2 linked regions of the Variovorax paradoxus genome follow. The protein of the gene in region 2 binds, or shares a complex with, the protein of the main gene of each other region. Links are inferred from orthologs where the notes say so. Each region holds a gene or a part of one and is shown on either strand. Other genes may lie near its edges.

What was found. The genes of interacting proteins can lie anywhere in the genome.
Region 1: the proteins of accB (region 2) and accD are in contact, whole or in part, in a solved structure (PDB 8UXZ), measured with the Escherichia coli proteins. The link is inferred for Variovorax paradoxus from one-to-one orthologs.

Annotation. Positions count from the first base shown.
Region 1 is NZ_CP102931.1:5,018,828-5,024,575, reverse strand. Bases 127-2,943 are described here. They hold accD (acetyl-CoA carboxylase, carboxyltransferase subunit beta), read right to left. Parts: upstream 2,063-2,943; coding sequence 1,190-2,062; downstream 127-1,189. Other genes in these bases: trpB (tryptophan synthase subunit beta), read right to left, coding at 2,933-2,943; trpA (tryptophan synthase subunit alpha), read right to left, coding at 2,088-2,933; NWF24_RS23780 (YggT family protein), read left to right, coding at 557-1,117; NWF24_RS23785 (LON peptidase substrate-binding domain-containing protein), read right to left, coding at 127-507. Outside these bases: more of NWF24_RS23785, read right to left, coding at 1-126; more of trpB, read right to left, coding at 2,944-4,219; NWF24_RS23760 (phosphoribosylanthranilate isomerase), read right to left, coding at 4,267-4,968; tRNA pseudouridine(38-40) synthase TruA, read right to left, coding at 4,965-5,748.
Region 2 is NZ_CP102931.1:5,691,532-5,699,760, forward strand. The notes cover bases 5,293-8,199. They hold accB (acetyl-CoA carboxylase biotin carboxyl carrier protein), read right to left. Parts: upstream 7,025-8,199; coding sequence 6,560-7,024; downstream 5,293-6,559. Other genes in these bases: accC (acetyl-CoA carboxylase biotin carboxylase subunit), read right to left, coding at 5,293-6,557; NWF24_RS26875 (TlpA family protein disulfide reductase), read right to left, coding at 7,125-7,676; NWF24_RS26880 (hypothetical protein), read right to left, coding at 7,677-8,199. Also shown: NWF24_RS26840 (ribonucleotide-diphosphate reductase subunit beta), read left to right, coding at 1-1,136; NWF24_RS26845 (histone H1-like DNA-binding protein), read left to right, coding at 1,333-1,842; NWF24_RS26850 (carbohydrate kinase family protein), read right to left, coding at 1,936-2,838; NWF24_RS26855 (zinc-ribbon and DUF3426 domain-containing protein), read right to left, coding at 2,897-4,249; prmA (50S ribosomal protein L11 methyltransferase), read right to left, coding at 4,302-5,192; more of accC, read right to left, coding at 5,208-5,292; more of NWF24_RS26880, read right to left, coding at 8,200-8,229. UniProt on the Escherichia coli protein: This protein is a component of the acetyl coenzyme A carboxylase complex; first, biotin carboxylase catalyzes the carboxylation of the carrier protein and then the transcarboxylase transfers the carboxyl group to form malonyl-CoA.

The DNA.
Region 1 (5,748 bases), 680 kb from region 2 along the record:
GCAATCGTTGAGCTGGTAAGGTGCGCCGATCGGCAGCCGCACCGCTTCGCCTTGCGCGCGGCGGCGCTCTTCCAGCGTGTCGATCAGGCGCTGCAGCGCGGTGGCGGTGTGGCGCAAGTCGTCGGGAATTTCGAGCGCGATGTCGTCGCTCACGGCCTCGACCTCGGCGACCCACAGGCCGTGCTTCTGCAGCTCATTGCTGCGAACCCGAAAGCGTTGCGTGCCCACGCATTCGATCTGCAGCAGTCCGCTCTGCGGCGATTCGAACTCGCGGATCATGGCCAGCGTGCCGATGCCGGCAAAGCTTTCCGCATCGGCGCCGGCCTTGCGCACTTCGCTGCCGCTGGTGAGGCTCACAACGCCGAAGGGTGCGTCGGCCTTGCGGCACTTGCCGATCATGTCGAGATAACGAACCTCGAAGATGCGCAGTGGAAGAAGGCCACCCGGAAACAGGACAGTACCGAGCGGGAACAATGGCAGTGAATGCAAAAAGGGTTGTGTCGTCATCGAAGAGCCTTGCGTGGCTATCATCGCATTCCGCTCACGGCCACGCCCCATGCTCTATCAGATTCCCTCGTTCCTTCTCGACGTGATCGTCGGCCTCCTCGGCGGCGCATGTCTGCTGCGGCTCTACATGCAGTACCACCGGGTGCCGTTCGGCAATCCGCTCGGGCGCTTCGTGTTCGCCATCACCGACTGGATCGTGCTGCCGCTGCGGCGCATCGTGCCCGCGGTGAAGCGCTGGGACCTGGCAAGCCTGATCGCGGCCTGGCTGCTGGTGATGCTGAAGTTCCTGCTGCTGTGGCTGCTGGTGGGCAACCTGGGGCGCATCGCGACCTTGCCGCTGGTGTCGCTGGTCGGGCTGATGCAATTGGCGGTGTCCGGCCTGACCGCGCTGCTGGTGGTCTACGCGGTGCTGTCTTGGATTCCGAACGCCTCGCCGATGCTGCTCGACCTGATCTCGCGCCTGGCCGAGCCACTGGTGCGGCCGTTTCGCCGCTTCATTCCGCTGATCGGCGGGGTCGATCTGTCGCCGCTGGCCGCCATCGTCGTGCTGCAGGTGATCGCGATCGTGCTGGGCAACCTGCTGGTGTTTGCCTATCAACTGACTTTCTGAACTTCTGAATTCCCCAAGAAAAAGGGCCCGGGTGCGATGCACCCGGGCCCTTTTGCTTTTGACCTGTCTCGTTCAGCTGACCGCGTCGGCCGGCTGGCGCAGCAGCATGGCCAGCGTGCTGGCGATGGTCTTGCGCAGTTCGCGGCGGTCGCTGATGAAGTCGATGGCGCCCTTGGTCTGCAGGAACTCGGCACGCTGGAAGCCTTCGGGCAGCGTCACGCGCACGGTCGATTCGATCACGCGCGGGCCGGCAAAGCCGATCAGCGCCTTGGGCTCGGCGATCACCACGTCGCCCACGAAGGCGAAGCCTGCCGACACGCCACCCATGGTCGGGTCGGTCAGCACGCTGATGTAGGGCAGGCCCTTCTTCGCCAGGCGCGTGAGCGCGGCATTGGTCTTGGCCATCTGCATCAGCGAGAGCAGGCCTTCCTGCATGCGCGCGCCGCCGGTGGCGGTGAAGCAGATGAAGGGCACCTTCTGCTCGATGGCGGTCTCGACGCCGCGCACGAAGCGCTCGCCGACCACGCTGCCCATGCTGCCGCCCATGAATTCGAACTCGAAGCAGGCCACGACCACGCTGATGCTGTGGACCGAGCCGCCCATGACGACCAGCGCATCGGTCTCGCCGGTGTTTTCCAGGGCTTCCTTCAGGCGCTCGGGGTACTTGCGGCTGTCCTTGAACTTCAGCGCATCGACCGGCAGCACTTCCTGGCCGACTTCATAGCGGCCCTCGGCGTCGAGGAACGCGTCGAGCCGCGCGCGGGCGCCAATGCGGTGGTGGTGGCTGCAGCTGGGGCAGACGTTCTGGTTGTGCTCGAGGTCGGTCTTGTACAGAACGGTCTCGCAGGCGGGGCATTTGATCCACAGACCCTCGGGCACCTGGCGGCGCTCGGACGGGTCGGTTTGTGCAATCTTGGCGGGTAGCAGTTTTTCAAGCCAGCTCATAAGGGGCTCCTTGTGTTGGCGGTGATTATCGACCAGCCGCGTTCTTGGCCGTGGCGGCAGGCAGTGCATCGAGCGCCTCGCGGATGCCCGCAAGGAATTCGCGCACCGCCGGCACCACCCGCTCGCGGGGCTGGTCTTCGATGAGTTGAATGATCTTGGTGCCGATGATGACCGCATCCGCGGCCGATCCGACCGCCTGCGCGGTGCGCGCGTCGCGGATGCCGAAGCCCACGCCGACCGGGATGCTCAAGTGCTGGCGGATGCGCGGGACCATCTGGCCGACCGCCTCGGTGTCGAGGTGGCCGGCGCCCGTCACGCCCTTGAGCGACACATAGTAGACGTAGCCGCTGGCGATGCGCGCGACCTGCGCCATGCGCTCGTCGGTGCTGGTCGGGGCCAGCAGGAAGATCAGGTCGATGCCGGCCGCCTTCAGCTCGGCGGCGAAGTCTTCGCATTCTTCCGGCGGGTAGTCGACCACCAGCAGGCCGTCGACGCCGGCTGCGACCGCATCGCGGATGAAGGCCTTCTTGCCGTGCACGAGGTCGTAGCGCTCGACGGGGTTGGCATAGCCCATCAGCACCACGGGCGTGGTCGTGTCCTTCTGGCGGAAGGCGGCCACGATGGCGAGCACCTGCTTCATGCCGATGCCCAATGCCAGCGCGGCTTCACCGGCCTTCTGGATCACTGGCCCGTCGGCCATGGGGTCGGAGAAGGGCACACCCAGCTCGATCACGTCGGCGCCGGCCTCGACCATGCCGTGCATCAGCTCGGGCGTGATGTCGGCAAAGGGGAAGCCGGCGGTCACGTAGGGAATCAGGGCGCGGCGGCCGTCTTTTTTCAGCGCGTCGAAGGTGGTGGCAATGCGGCTCATCACTTGCCTCCCTTCACGCTCAGACCGCGCATCGAGGGCCGGTCGTAGAAATCGACACCCGACAGGTCGGCGACGGTGCCGATGTCCTTGTCGCCGCGGCCCGAGAGGTTCACCAGGATCGACTGGTCGGGGCGCATGGTCTTGGCGAGCTTCATTGCATGGGCCAGGGCATGGCTGGATTCGAGCGCGGGGATGATGCCCTCCGTTCGGCACAGGTAGTGGAAGGCTTCGAGCGCTTCGGTGTCGGTGATGCCGACGTATTCGGCACGGCCGATGTCGGCCAGGTACGCGTGCTCTGGGCCCACGCCAGGGTAGTCGAGGCCCGCGCTGATGCTGTGGGTCTCGGTGATCTGGCCGTCTTCGTTCTGCAGCAGGTAGGTGCGGTTGCCGTGCAGCACGCCGGGGCTGCCGCGCAGGATCGACGCCGAGTGCTTGCCGCTGTCGAGCCCTTCGCCAGCCGCTTCGACGCCGATCAGGCGCGTGCCCGCGAACGGAATGTACGGATGGAAGATGCCCATCGCGTTGCTGCCGCCGCCCACGCAGGCGACGACCACATCGGGCTGTTTGCCTTCGGCCTCGCCGGTGATGCCGTCGGCTGCGAGCATGGCCGGCATCTGCTCGATGCACTCGGTGCCGATCACGCTCTGGAAGTCGCGCACCATCGTCGGATAGGGGTGCGGGCCGGCGACGGTACCGATGATGTAGAAGGTGTTTTCCACGTTGGTGACCCAGTCGCGCATTGCCTCGTTGAGCGCGTCCTTCAGCGTCTTGCTGCCGGATTCGACGGGCACCACGGTCGCGCCGAGCAGGTTCATGCGGTAGACGTTGGGGCTCTGGCGCTTCACGTCCTGGCTGCCCATGTAGACCACGCATTCGAGGCCGTAGCGCGCGCAGATGGTGGCGGTTGCCACGCCGTGCTGGCCGGCGCCGGTTTCGGCGATCACGCGGGGCTTGCCCATGCGGCGCGCGAGCATCGCCTGGCCGATCACGTTGTTGATCTTGTGCGCGCCGGTGTGGTTCAGGTCTTCGCGCTTCAGGTAGATCTGCGCGCCACCCATTTCACGGCTGGTGCGCGCAGCGTGGTAGATCGGCGAGGGGCGGCCGACGAAGTGCTTCAGCTCGTAGTGGAATTCGGCGAGAAACGCGGGATCGTCTTTGAACTTCGCATACGCGTCGCGCAGTTCGTTGATCGCGTGGGTGAGCGTTTCGCTCGCGAAGGTGCCGCCGTAGTTGCCGAAGTGGCCGGTGGCGTCGGGTTGCTGGTAGTCCTGGAATTGGCTTTGCATGGTTCTCGATCGGTGAGCCGCAGCCCGACAACGATCGGCTGCGGCGGCTAACTGGAGAAGGACGCGTCGGCAGCCCTGACGGCTGCGACGAATTGCCGGATCTTTCCGGCGTCCTTGAGGCCCTTGTTCCCGGGACCGTCGATTTCGACGCCCGAGCTCACATCAACGGACAGCGTCTTGCAGCGCGTCCGCAGGATGCGAATGCCATCGCTCACGTTTGCAGGTGTGAGCCCACCACTCAAGACGAGGTGAGCGTCGACGGCGGGTGGAAGAAGTGACCAATCGAATGCCTTGCCGCCACCGCCATAACCTTCGACATGAGCGTCGAGCAGGATGGCCTGGGCGTGGGAGTAATCGGACGCGTATTTTACGAGGTCGAAGCCGGCCCCGGCAGCCCCCAGCGGAATGCGGGCCGCGCGCATGTAGCGAAAGCGCCCCGGACCGCTGGCTTCTTCGCATTGTTCGGGCGTTTCCTCGCCGTGGAATTGGGCGATGGCGCCCTTCACACGGGTGAGTGCTGCTATGACTTTGGGAGCATCCTCGTTCACGAACAGCAGCACGGGCGTGATGAACGGGGGCAGGCGCGAAGCCAGTTCGGCGGCGCGTTCGAGCGTCACGGCGCGGGGGCTCTTCGCATAGAGCACGAAGCCGATGGCGTCGGCGCCGGCTTCGATTGCCGCATCCACGTCGGCCTCACGTGTCAGGCCACAGATCTTGATGCGGGTGCGGGGAACGGAAAGCGCGGTCATGGCGGGCCATCATACGGAGCCCCGCCGGCCTGCAGCGTGGCTTCCGCCGGCAGACCCCACTTGGCGTCGTACAGCGGGCCCAGGAAGTACAGGCCGTCCGCGGAGAAGGTGGGCGCCGCCACCTTGCGGCTGCGTGCCTCGAGCACTTCAGAAATCCACTCGGGCCGTTCGTCGCCATGGCCGATGCGCACCAGGCAACCCATCAGGTTGCGGATCATGTGGTGCAGGAAGGCATCGGCCTCGAATTCGAAATGCCAGCGGCAGCGTTCGCCGTCGCCCACGCGCGTGATCTCGATGCGCCGCAGGTCCTTGACCGGCGAGCGTGCCTGGCAGGCCGAGGCGCGAAACGAACTGAAATCGTGCTGTCCGACGAGTAGCGCGGCCGCGGCGCGCATCGCATCGCCGTCGAGGGCATGCATCGACCAGCCGACCCGGCCCGAATCGAGGCTGGGCCGAACCGGCGATTGAGAAAGCACGTAGAGGTAGCGGCGCGCCAGGGCGCTGGCACGGCAATGGAATTCATCGGGCACCGGCTGCGCCCACTGCACCGCGATGTCGTCGGGCAGGAAGCGGTTGGTGCCGCGCATCCAGGAGAAGGGTTCGCGCTCGACGGTGGTGTCGAAGTGCACCACCTGCATCAGCGCGTGCACGCCGGCATCGGTGCGACCGGCGCACAGCGTACCGATGGGCTGCGCGGCGAACTTCGTGAGGGCCGCTTCGAGCTTGTCCTGTACCGTGCGGCCCGAGCGCTGGCTTTGCCAGCCCTCGTACGCTTGGCCG
Region 2 (8,229 bases):
CCGCAGGCCGTTCGGTGGACGCTCCGACTTCGTCGATTGCGCAACCCGCGCTCCGCGCGCTCGATGACGGCGCAGTCGTGCGTCCGGTTGCCGCCGCAGCAGCAACGCCCGCTGTCACCCAACGCGTCAAGGCTTCCGACAAGCGCATCATCAACGGCCAGACCGACGTCAACCAGCTGGTGCCGTTCAAGTACAAGTGGGCGTGGGAAAAATACCTCGCCACCTGCGCCAACCACTGGATGCCGCAGGAAGTGAACATGACGCGCGACATCGCGCTCTGGAAAGACCCGAACGGCCTGACCGAAGACGAACGCCGCATCGTCAAGCGCAACCTCGGCTTCTTCGTGACCGCCGACTCGCTGGCTGCCAACAACATCGTGCTGGGCACCTATCGCCACATCACGGCCCCCGAATGCCGCCAGTTCCTGCTGCGCCAGGCTTTTGAAGAAGCGATCCACACGCACGCGTACCAGTACATCGTCGAGTCGCTCGGCCTGGACGAGAGCGAGATCTTCAACGCCTACAACGAAGTGCAATCGATCCGTGAGAAGGACCAGTTCCTGCTCCCGTTCATCGACGCCATCAGCGACCCGCACTTCAAGACCGGCACTCACGAAACCGACCAGACGCTGCTCAAGTCGCTCATCGTGTTCGCCTGCCTGATGGAAGGCCTGTTCTTCTACGTCGGCTTCACGCAGATTCTTGCGCTGGGCCGCCAGAACAAGATGACCGGCGCCGCCGAGCAGTACCAGTACATCCTGCGCGACGAGTCGATGCACTGCAACTTCGGCATCGACCTGATCAACCAGCTCAAGCTCGAGAACCCCGGCCTCTGGACCTCCGAGTTCAAGGCCGAGATCAAGGCGCTCTTCATGCGCGCCGTCGAGCTCGAATACAAATACGCCGAAGACACCATGCCACGTGGCGTGCTCGGCATGAACGCCTCCATGTTCAAGGGCTACCTGCGCTACATCGCCAACCGGCGTGCACAGCAGATTGGCCTCGAAACGCTCTTCCCGAACGAAGAAAATCCGTTCCCCTGGATGAGCGAAATGATTGACCTGAAGAAAGAGCGCAACTTTTTCGAAACCCGCGTGATCGAGTACCAGTCGGGTGGTGCGCTCTCCTGGGATTGAATCTTTCGACAAGAATTAATGAATTCAAGAATTGCCCTTGCCACCGATCGCGCCAAAGAGCGCGGCATGGACTAGGGCTCAGGTGTTCATGGTGCTGGGGCTCAGATCTCAACGCCATGAATCGCTTCACGCTACCCAACGTGCGTGGAGTGCTTCAATAGGTTGATTTTTTCAACTTGATCAAGGAGAAATAGAAATGGCAACTGCAAAGAAAGCGCCGGCTAAGAAAGCCGCTGCAAAGAAGGCTCCGGCAAAGAAGGCTGTGGCCGCTAAGAAGGCTCCGGCAAAGAAGGTAGCCGCCAAGAAGGCTCCGGCCAAGAAGGTCGCTGCGAAGAAGGCTCCGGCGAAGAAGGTAGCCGCCAAGAAGGCAGCTCCGGCCAAGAAGGCCGCTGCGAAGAAGGCTCCGGCGAAGAAGGCCGTAGCCAAGAAGGCGCCTGCGAAGAAGGCTGCTGCCAAGAAGGCGCCTGCAAAGAAGGCCGCCGCCAAGAAGGCGCCTGCGAAGAAGGCTGCTGCCAAGAAGGCGCCTGCGAAAAAGGCTGCGGCCAAGAAAGCCGCGAAAAAGCCTGCTGCCAAAAAGCCTGCTGCGAAGAAGGCTCCCAAGGCTGCTGCGCCCGCCAAGGCTGCAGCCGTAGCGCCTGCCCCTGCGGCGCAAACGACGCTGAATCCCCAGGCAGCTTGGCCGTTCCCCACGGCCAGCAAGCCCTGAGCTTCTCAGCGGCCTTGAAGGCGCAAAGCCCGGCACCTCGCGGTGTCGGGCTTTTTTATTGGCGCTTCTTCAGGAAGAAGATCGAGGACCGAATCAGAGGCCCAGGGCCTTGCGGTCGATCTCGTAGTTCTGCGGGCCACGCTGCGCGATCTTGATCGCGCCGACCTTGTTGCCCAGCGCTGCGCACTGCGCCAGCGGCCAGCCCTTTTCCAGGCCGAACAGCAGCGCACCACGCCACGCGTCGCCGCAGCCCGTGGGCTCGACCACTTCGGTGGCCACCACGCCTGGCACGTGCTCGCGCTCGCCGTCAGTCCAGATCTCGCAGCCCTCGGACGCCAGCGTGACCACCAGGCCGCGCACGCGCTTCGAGATCTCCGCCAGGCTCCAGCCGGTGCGCTGCGACAGCATCTTGCCTTCGTAGTCGTTCACCACCACCCAGCTCGCGAGATCAACGAAATGGCGCAGCGCCTCGCCGTCGAACATCGGCAAACCCTGGCCCGGATCGAACACGAACGGAATGCCTGCGGCGGCGAATTGCTCGGCGTGCTGCAGCATCGCGTCACGGCCATCGGGCGCGATGATGCCGAGCTTGATGTCGTCGCGCGCGGCCACCTTCGTGATGTGCGCCTGCTGCATCGCGCCGGGGTGGAAGGCGGTGATCTGGTTGTTGTCGACGTCGCTCATGATCATCGCCTGCGCGGTGAAGGTGTCGTCGAGCTGGCGCACGAACTCGGTGTCGATACCAAGCGAGCGCATGCGCTCGAGGTACGAAGCGCCGTCGTTGCCGAGCGTGGCCATCGGTAGCGCAGTGCCGCCCAGTGCGTTGAGGCTGTAGGCGATGTTGCCGGCACAGCCGCCGAAGTCACGCCGTAGCGTCGGCACCAGGAACGACACATTGAGGATGTGCAGCTGGTCCGGAAGAATCTGGTCGGCGAACCGGCCCTCGAAAGTCATGATGGTGTCGAACGCGAGGGACCCGCAAATCACTGCTGCCATGGTTGAGCCGTTGGTTGAATGGTGGATGGAAAAGGACGCGTGCAGGCAGGCGCCCCGCTCAGGGATAGAAAGCTTCGACGCGGTAGCCTGCGATCGGCGGTAGCGCTGCGGCTTCCGAAGCGGACAAGGTCAGTGGCAGCGAGGCCGCGCGGTCGGCTCGGGCCTGCAGCACCGTCGGTGCACCGTAGTCCGCCGGCAACAGCACGCGGCGCACCACGGCGCGCTCCTGCGTGTCGAGCAGCGAGAGTTCGACGGCGGGCATTGCGAGCGGCACGGTGGCGCCATTGCGCAGGGTGAAGCTCAGACGGTAGTCGTTGCCGCCGCTCTTCTCGCGCGCGAAGGCCGCGCCTTCGATCACGATGTCGCCGATCTGGCGCAGGGCCGCGAGTTCGCAGCCTGTGTACTGGCACAGTGCCGCCAAGGCGGGCCGCAGATTGGGCTGGCGCGCGGCAATGCCGTCGCGCTCGTGGCGGATGACCTGCAGGATGAGCAGCAGCACAGCAATCACCGCCAGCAGGACCAGCACGATGCGCACGCCCTTGCGCTGCCAGAAGCCGGTCGCCTTCTCGGAGGGCTCGTCGTCGTCCGCGAAGGGATGCCCTATTGGCAGTTCGAAATCCGGGGAGAGCGCAAGGTCGGACTCGCTTTCGGCCTGCACCACCACAGGCGAAGCCTTCGCGGCCGCGCGCTCCTCACGCGCCTTGGCGCTCGCGATCTTGGCCGACTTGATGCGGGCACGGCGCAGCGCCTTCTGCATCTGCACCTGGTCGTGGTCTTTTTCTTCCTGCTCGCGCTCCCCTTCTGCGCCGTCGTCGCTCGCGCGCTCGATCATCAGCCCACGCGTTGCCTTGATGCGCGGGGCGACGGGCAGCGGCGGCGCCGGGGGTGGTGGCGCGGGCGGCGGCGACGCGAGGTTCAGGTCGATGTTCGGGAACGGCGGCAGCGTGCTCGGTGGAGGCTTCCACGCGGGTTCGCTGACGTCGAGGTCGGACCATGGCTCGTCGGCGACGATGCCGTGTTCGGGCAATGACAGCGAGAACTCAAGCGCTGCTGGAGGCGGTGGTGGCGACGCCGGTGTCGGTGCAGGCGCCTCCGGGGGCAGCGCATGCCGAGGCTGCTGCTCGGGCTCATCGTCGAAGAAGTCCGCATCCTCGGCCGGCGAAGAAGACTCCAACTCGGGCGCGCCCTTGGGCTCCGAGGCTGCCTCGACCAGCCCTGGCATATAGCCAGCACCCTGCACCGGCGCCGCCGCATTCGCCGCCGCACCATCGGGTGCCTCGTGCAGATCGAGCGTGGCGTCGAACACATGGCTGCACCGGCCGCAACGCACCCAGCCATCAGAGATGCGAAGCTGGTCGCGCACCACCTTGAAGGTGGTGGTGCAGGCGGGGCAGCGCGTGACGAGACTCATGACCGGGCGATTGTAGGGTCGAGCCCTCGCCACGGGAGGGGCGCAAGGCGGCTCAGCAGCGCGCGGTCATGAGGATCCAGCCGTCCTCGGTGTCGCTGACTTCGAGCTTCGCGTACGGCGCGTAGGCCTCTTTCAATTCATCGGCCTGGCGCTCGAGGATGCCGGCCATCACCAGCGATCCGCCCGCCTTCACATGGCTGCGCAGCAACGGCGCGAGCACCTTGAGCGGCGTGGCCAGGATGTTGGCGAGCACAGTGTCGTAGAGGCCCTTCGCCGCTTCGGGCAGGCCCGCGTTCAGCCGGACGCCGTTGGCCTCGGCATTGAGCCGGGTCGACGAAACCGCGGCTTCGTCGATGTCGACGGCGTCGATGTCGGTGGCGCCGAACTTCGCCGCACCGATCGCAAGAATGCCGGAGCCGCAGCCGTAGTCGAGCACGCGCTGGTTAGCCAGCACACCGTCGCCCCGCGTCGCGATCCACCGCAGGCACATGCGCGTGGTGGGATGCGTGCCAGTGCCGAAGGCCAGACCTGGATCGAGCCGGATCACCTGCTTTGCCTGCTCGGGTGGCTCATGCCACGTCGGCACGATCCAGAACTCGGGCGTGATCTCGACGGGCGCAAACTGCGATTGCGTCAGGCGCACCCAGTCCTGCTCGGGCACCGGCGCAATGCCGAGCACCTCGCAGCCTTCGAAGAAATCCTGCAGCGCGAGCACCGACGCGGCCTCTTTGGCGAGCGCCTCGTCGGGGAACAGCGCGATCACGCGCGAACGCTGCCAGCCTTCCTTCGGCGGCGGCATGCCCGGCTCGCCGAACAGCGCCTGCTCTGCGTCGGTCTGCGCGTCGGCGTCTTCCACCGACACGCTCAATGCATCGAGTGCATCGAGCGCTTCGCCGAGCGTTTCGACCCGGTCTTCCGGCGCCATCAGGCGGAGTTCGAACATCGCGGCGTTCCCCGGTCAGCGCTTGTGCGCCGCCAGCCACTCTTCCAAGTAGTGGATGTTGGTGCCGCCGGTCATGAACTTGGAATCAACCATCAACTCGCGGTGCAGCGGGATGTTGGTCTGGATGCCTTCGATCACGGTTTCGTTGAGCGCCGTGCGCATGCGGGCCATGGCCTGCTCGCGCGTGTCGCCGTAGACGATGATCTTGCCGATCATGGAGTCGTAGTTCGGTGGCACGAAGTAGTTGGTGTACGCGTGCGAGTCGACGCGAACGCCCGGACCACCCGGCGGGTGCCACATCGTGATGCGGCCCGGCGACGGCGTGAACTTCCACGCGTCTTCGGCATTGATGCGGCACTCGATGGCGTGGCCGTGCATCTGGATCTGGCGCTGCGTGAACGGCAGCTTTTCGCCGGCGGCCACCATGATCTGCGTCTTGACGATGTCGATGCCGGTGGTGAACTCGGTCACCGGGTGCTCCACCTGCACGCGCGTGTTCATTTCAATGAAATAGAACTCGCCGTTCTCGTAGAGAAACTCGAAGGTGCCGGCACCGCGGTAGTTGATCTTCTTGCAGGCGGCCGCACAGCGCTCGCCGATCTTCTCGATCAGCTTGCGCGGAATGCCCGGCGCGGGCGATTCCTCGATCACCTTCTGGTGGCGGCGCTGCATGGAGCAGTCGCGCTCGCCCAGGTAGACCGCGTTCTTGTGCTTGTCCGCGAGGATCTGGATTTCGATGTGGCGCGGGTTCTGGAGAAACTTCTCCATGTACACGGCCGGATTGTTGAAGGCCGCGCCGGCTTCCGCCTTGGTCATCTGGATCGCGTTGACCAGAGCCGCCTCGGTGTGCACCACGCGCATGCCGCGACCACCGCCGCCGCCCGCCGCCTTGATGATGACCGGGTAGCCGATGGCACGCGCAATGCGCTTGTTGGTGGCGGCGTCGTCCGAGAGCTCACCCTCGGAGCCGGGCACGCAAGGCACGCCGGCCTTGATCATGGCCTGCTTGGCCGACACCTTGTCGCCCATCGTGCGGATGTTGTCGGGCGTCGGGCCGATGAACTGGAAACCGCTCTGCTCCACGCGTTCGGCAAAGTTCGCGTTCTCGCTCAGGAAGCCGTAGCCGGGGTGAATCGCTTCGGCATCGGTCACTTCGGCCGCCGAAATGATCGCCGGCATGTTGAGATAGCTCTGCGCCGAGGGGGCCGGGCCGATGCATACGGCTTCTTCGGCCAGCTTGATGTACTTCGCGTCGCGGTCGGCTTCGGAATACACCATCACGGCCTTGATGCCGAGCTCGCTGCAGGCACGCTGAATCCGGAGGGCAATCTCCCCCCGGTTTGCAACCAGGATCTTCTTGAACATGGTCACTCGATGATGAACAGCGGCTGTCCGTATTCGACCGCCTGGCCGTTTTCGCCGAGGATCTGGGTGATCGTGCCGGACTTGTCGGCCTCGATTTCGTTGAGGATCTTCATCGCTTCGATGATGCAGATGGTGTCGCCTTCGTTGACTTTGCTGCCAACCTCGACGAACGCAGCAGCGCCCGGGCTGGACGAACGGTAGAAGGTGCCGACCATTGGCGACTTCACGGCATGGCCGGCCGGCGCGGCTTCGGCCGCCGGTGCGCTGGCCACGGGTGCCGCGGGAGCACCGGCTGCGGCCGGTGCGGCAGCCGCCTGAGGCGCCGCCAGGGTTTGCACATACTGCACCGGAGCGGCACCGCCGCCCTTCACGATGCGAACCTTGCCTTCGGTTTCGGTGATTTCCAGCTCGGAAATATTCGATTCGGACACCAGATCGATCAGTGTCTTCAGTTTGCGCAGATCCATGGGACTCCAGTGCCGGCTGAGCCGGTCTTCAGGACATAACTTGTTCGAAAATCGGTGATTTTCGGCGTTCGGCGTCTAACGCCAGCGTAAGGAACTGATTCTAACCATGAACCAGTTCGCGTCGCCAAGTGTCCAGGTCGGTGGTCTCAAGCTTGCCCATTTTACGGGCGGCCACGGAGCCGTTCGCATTCAGGACCAGCGTGAAGGGCAAACCGCCACCCGTATTGCCCAGATTCTTCACCAGCTCCGTGCCCTGAAGGCCGGCCAGGCCGGTTGGGTAGGTGACGGGCGTGCGTTGCAGGAACTTGCGCACAGCGCTCGGCTGATCGATGGCCAATCCGACCACTTGCCAGCCGTTGACACCATTTGCACGGAAGAAAGCGTCGATCATCGGCATTTCTTCAACACAGGGCGGGCACCACGTCGCCCAGAAGTTGAGCAGCAGCGGCTTGCCGCGCAGGCTCGACAGGACGAGGTCACCGCCCTCTGGGCGCTCGAAGCTCTGGGCCCAGAAGGCCGCGTCGAGCATCTCCCCGCCCGCTGCGCCACTGCTGCTGCGCTCCTTCCACCATGCGCCGCCGAGCCCGGCGGCCGCAGCCGCTGCCGCCACGCCGGCATAGAGCATGCCGCGTCGGGTGGGCGAAGAAGTCATTCACTTGTCCTTTTCTCGTTCAATCAGTCGGCGCAATGCGGGCAGATCGCCACGTGGCACGCGCCCCTGGGCGTCGGGCTTCAAGGCCCCGCGCAGGTCGTCGAGGTCGTAGACCAGCAGGTGCACGCCGATTTCCTCGCCGAGCGCGCGGCTCGGGGCGTGCACGCTCAGCGCCTCGACCTGCTCGCCATGAAAGCCGGTCACCATGCGCGGCTCGTAGTCCACGTGGTGATCGATCAGGGCGATTTCGGCCGATTTGGAATCATCGCAAAACAACTGAATATAAATGTCTGACAACCGGGTGGCCGTTCCATGCCACACGGCGCCGCCTACATGGGGTCGGAAGACGGCCATGCGCTCCATCCATTCGAGCGCAAGCAGTCGCAATGCATGCAATTCCTGCGGCTGGGTGTCGGCACAGAAAAGCTCGATGTACTCGCGCACCTCGGCCTCGACCTCGTCGTTGTTCGGCAGCGCGGTGCGCGCCGAAAGACCCAGGTCACGCAGGGCCCGGCGCTTGGCCGGACCATATTCCAGTCCCTCCTCGACGACG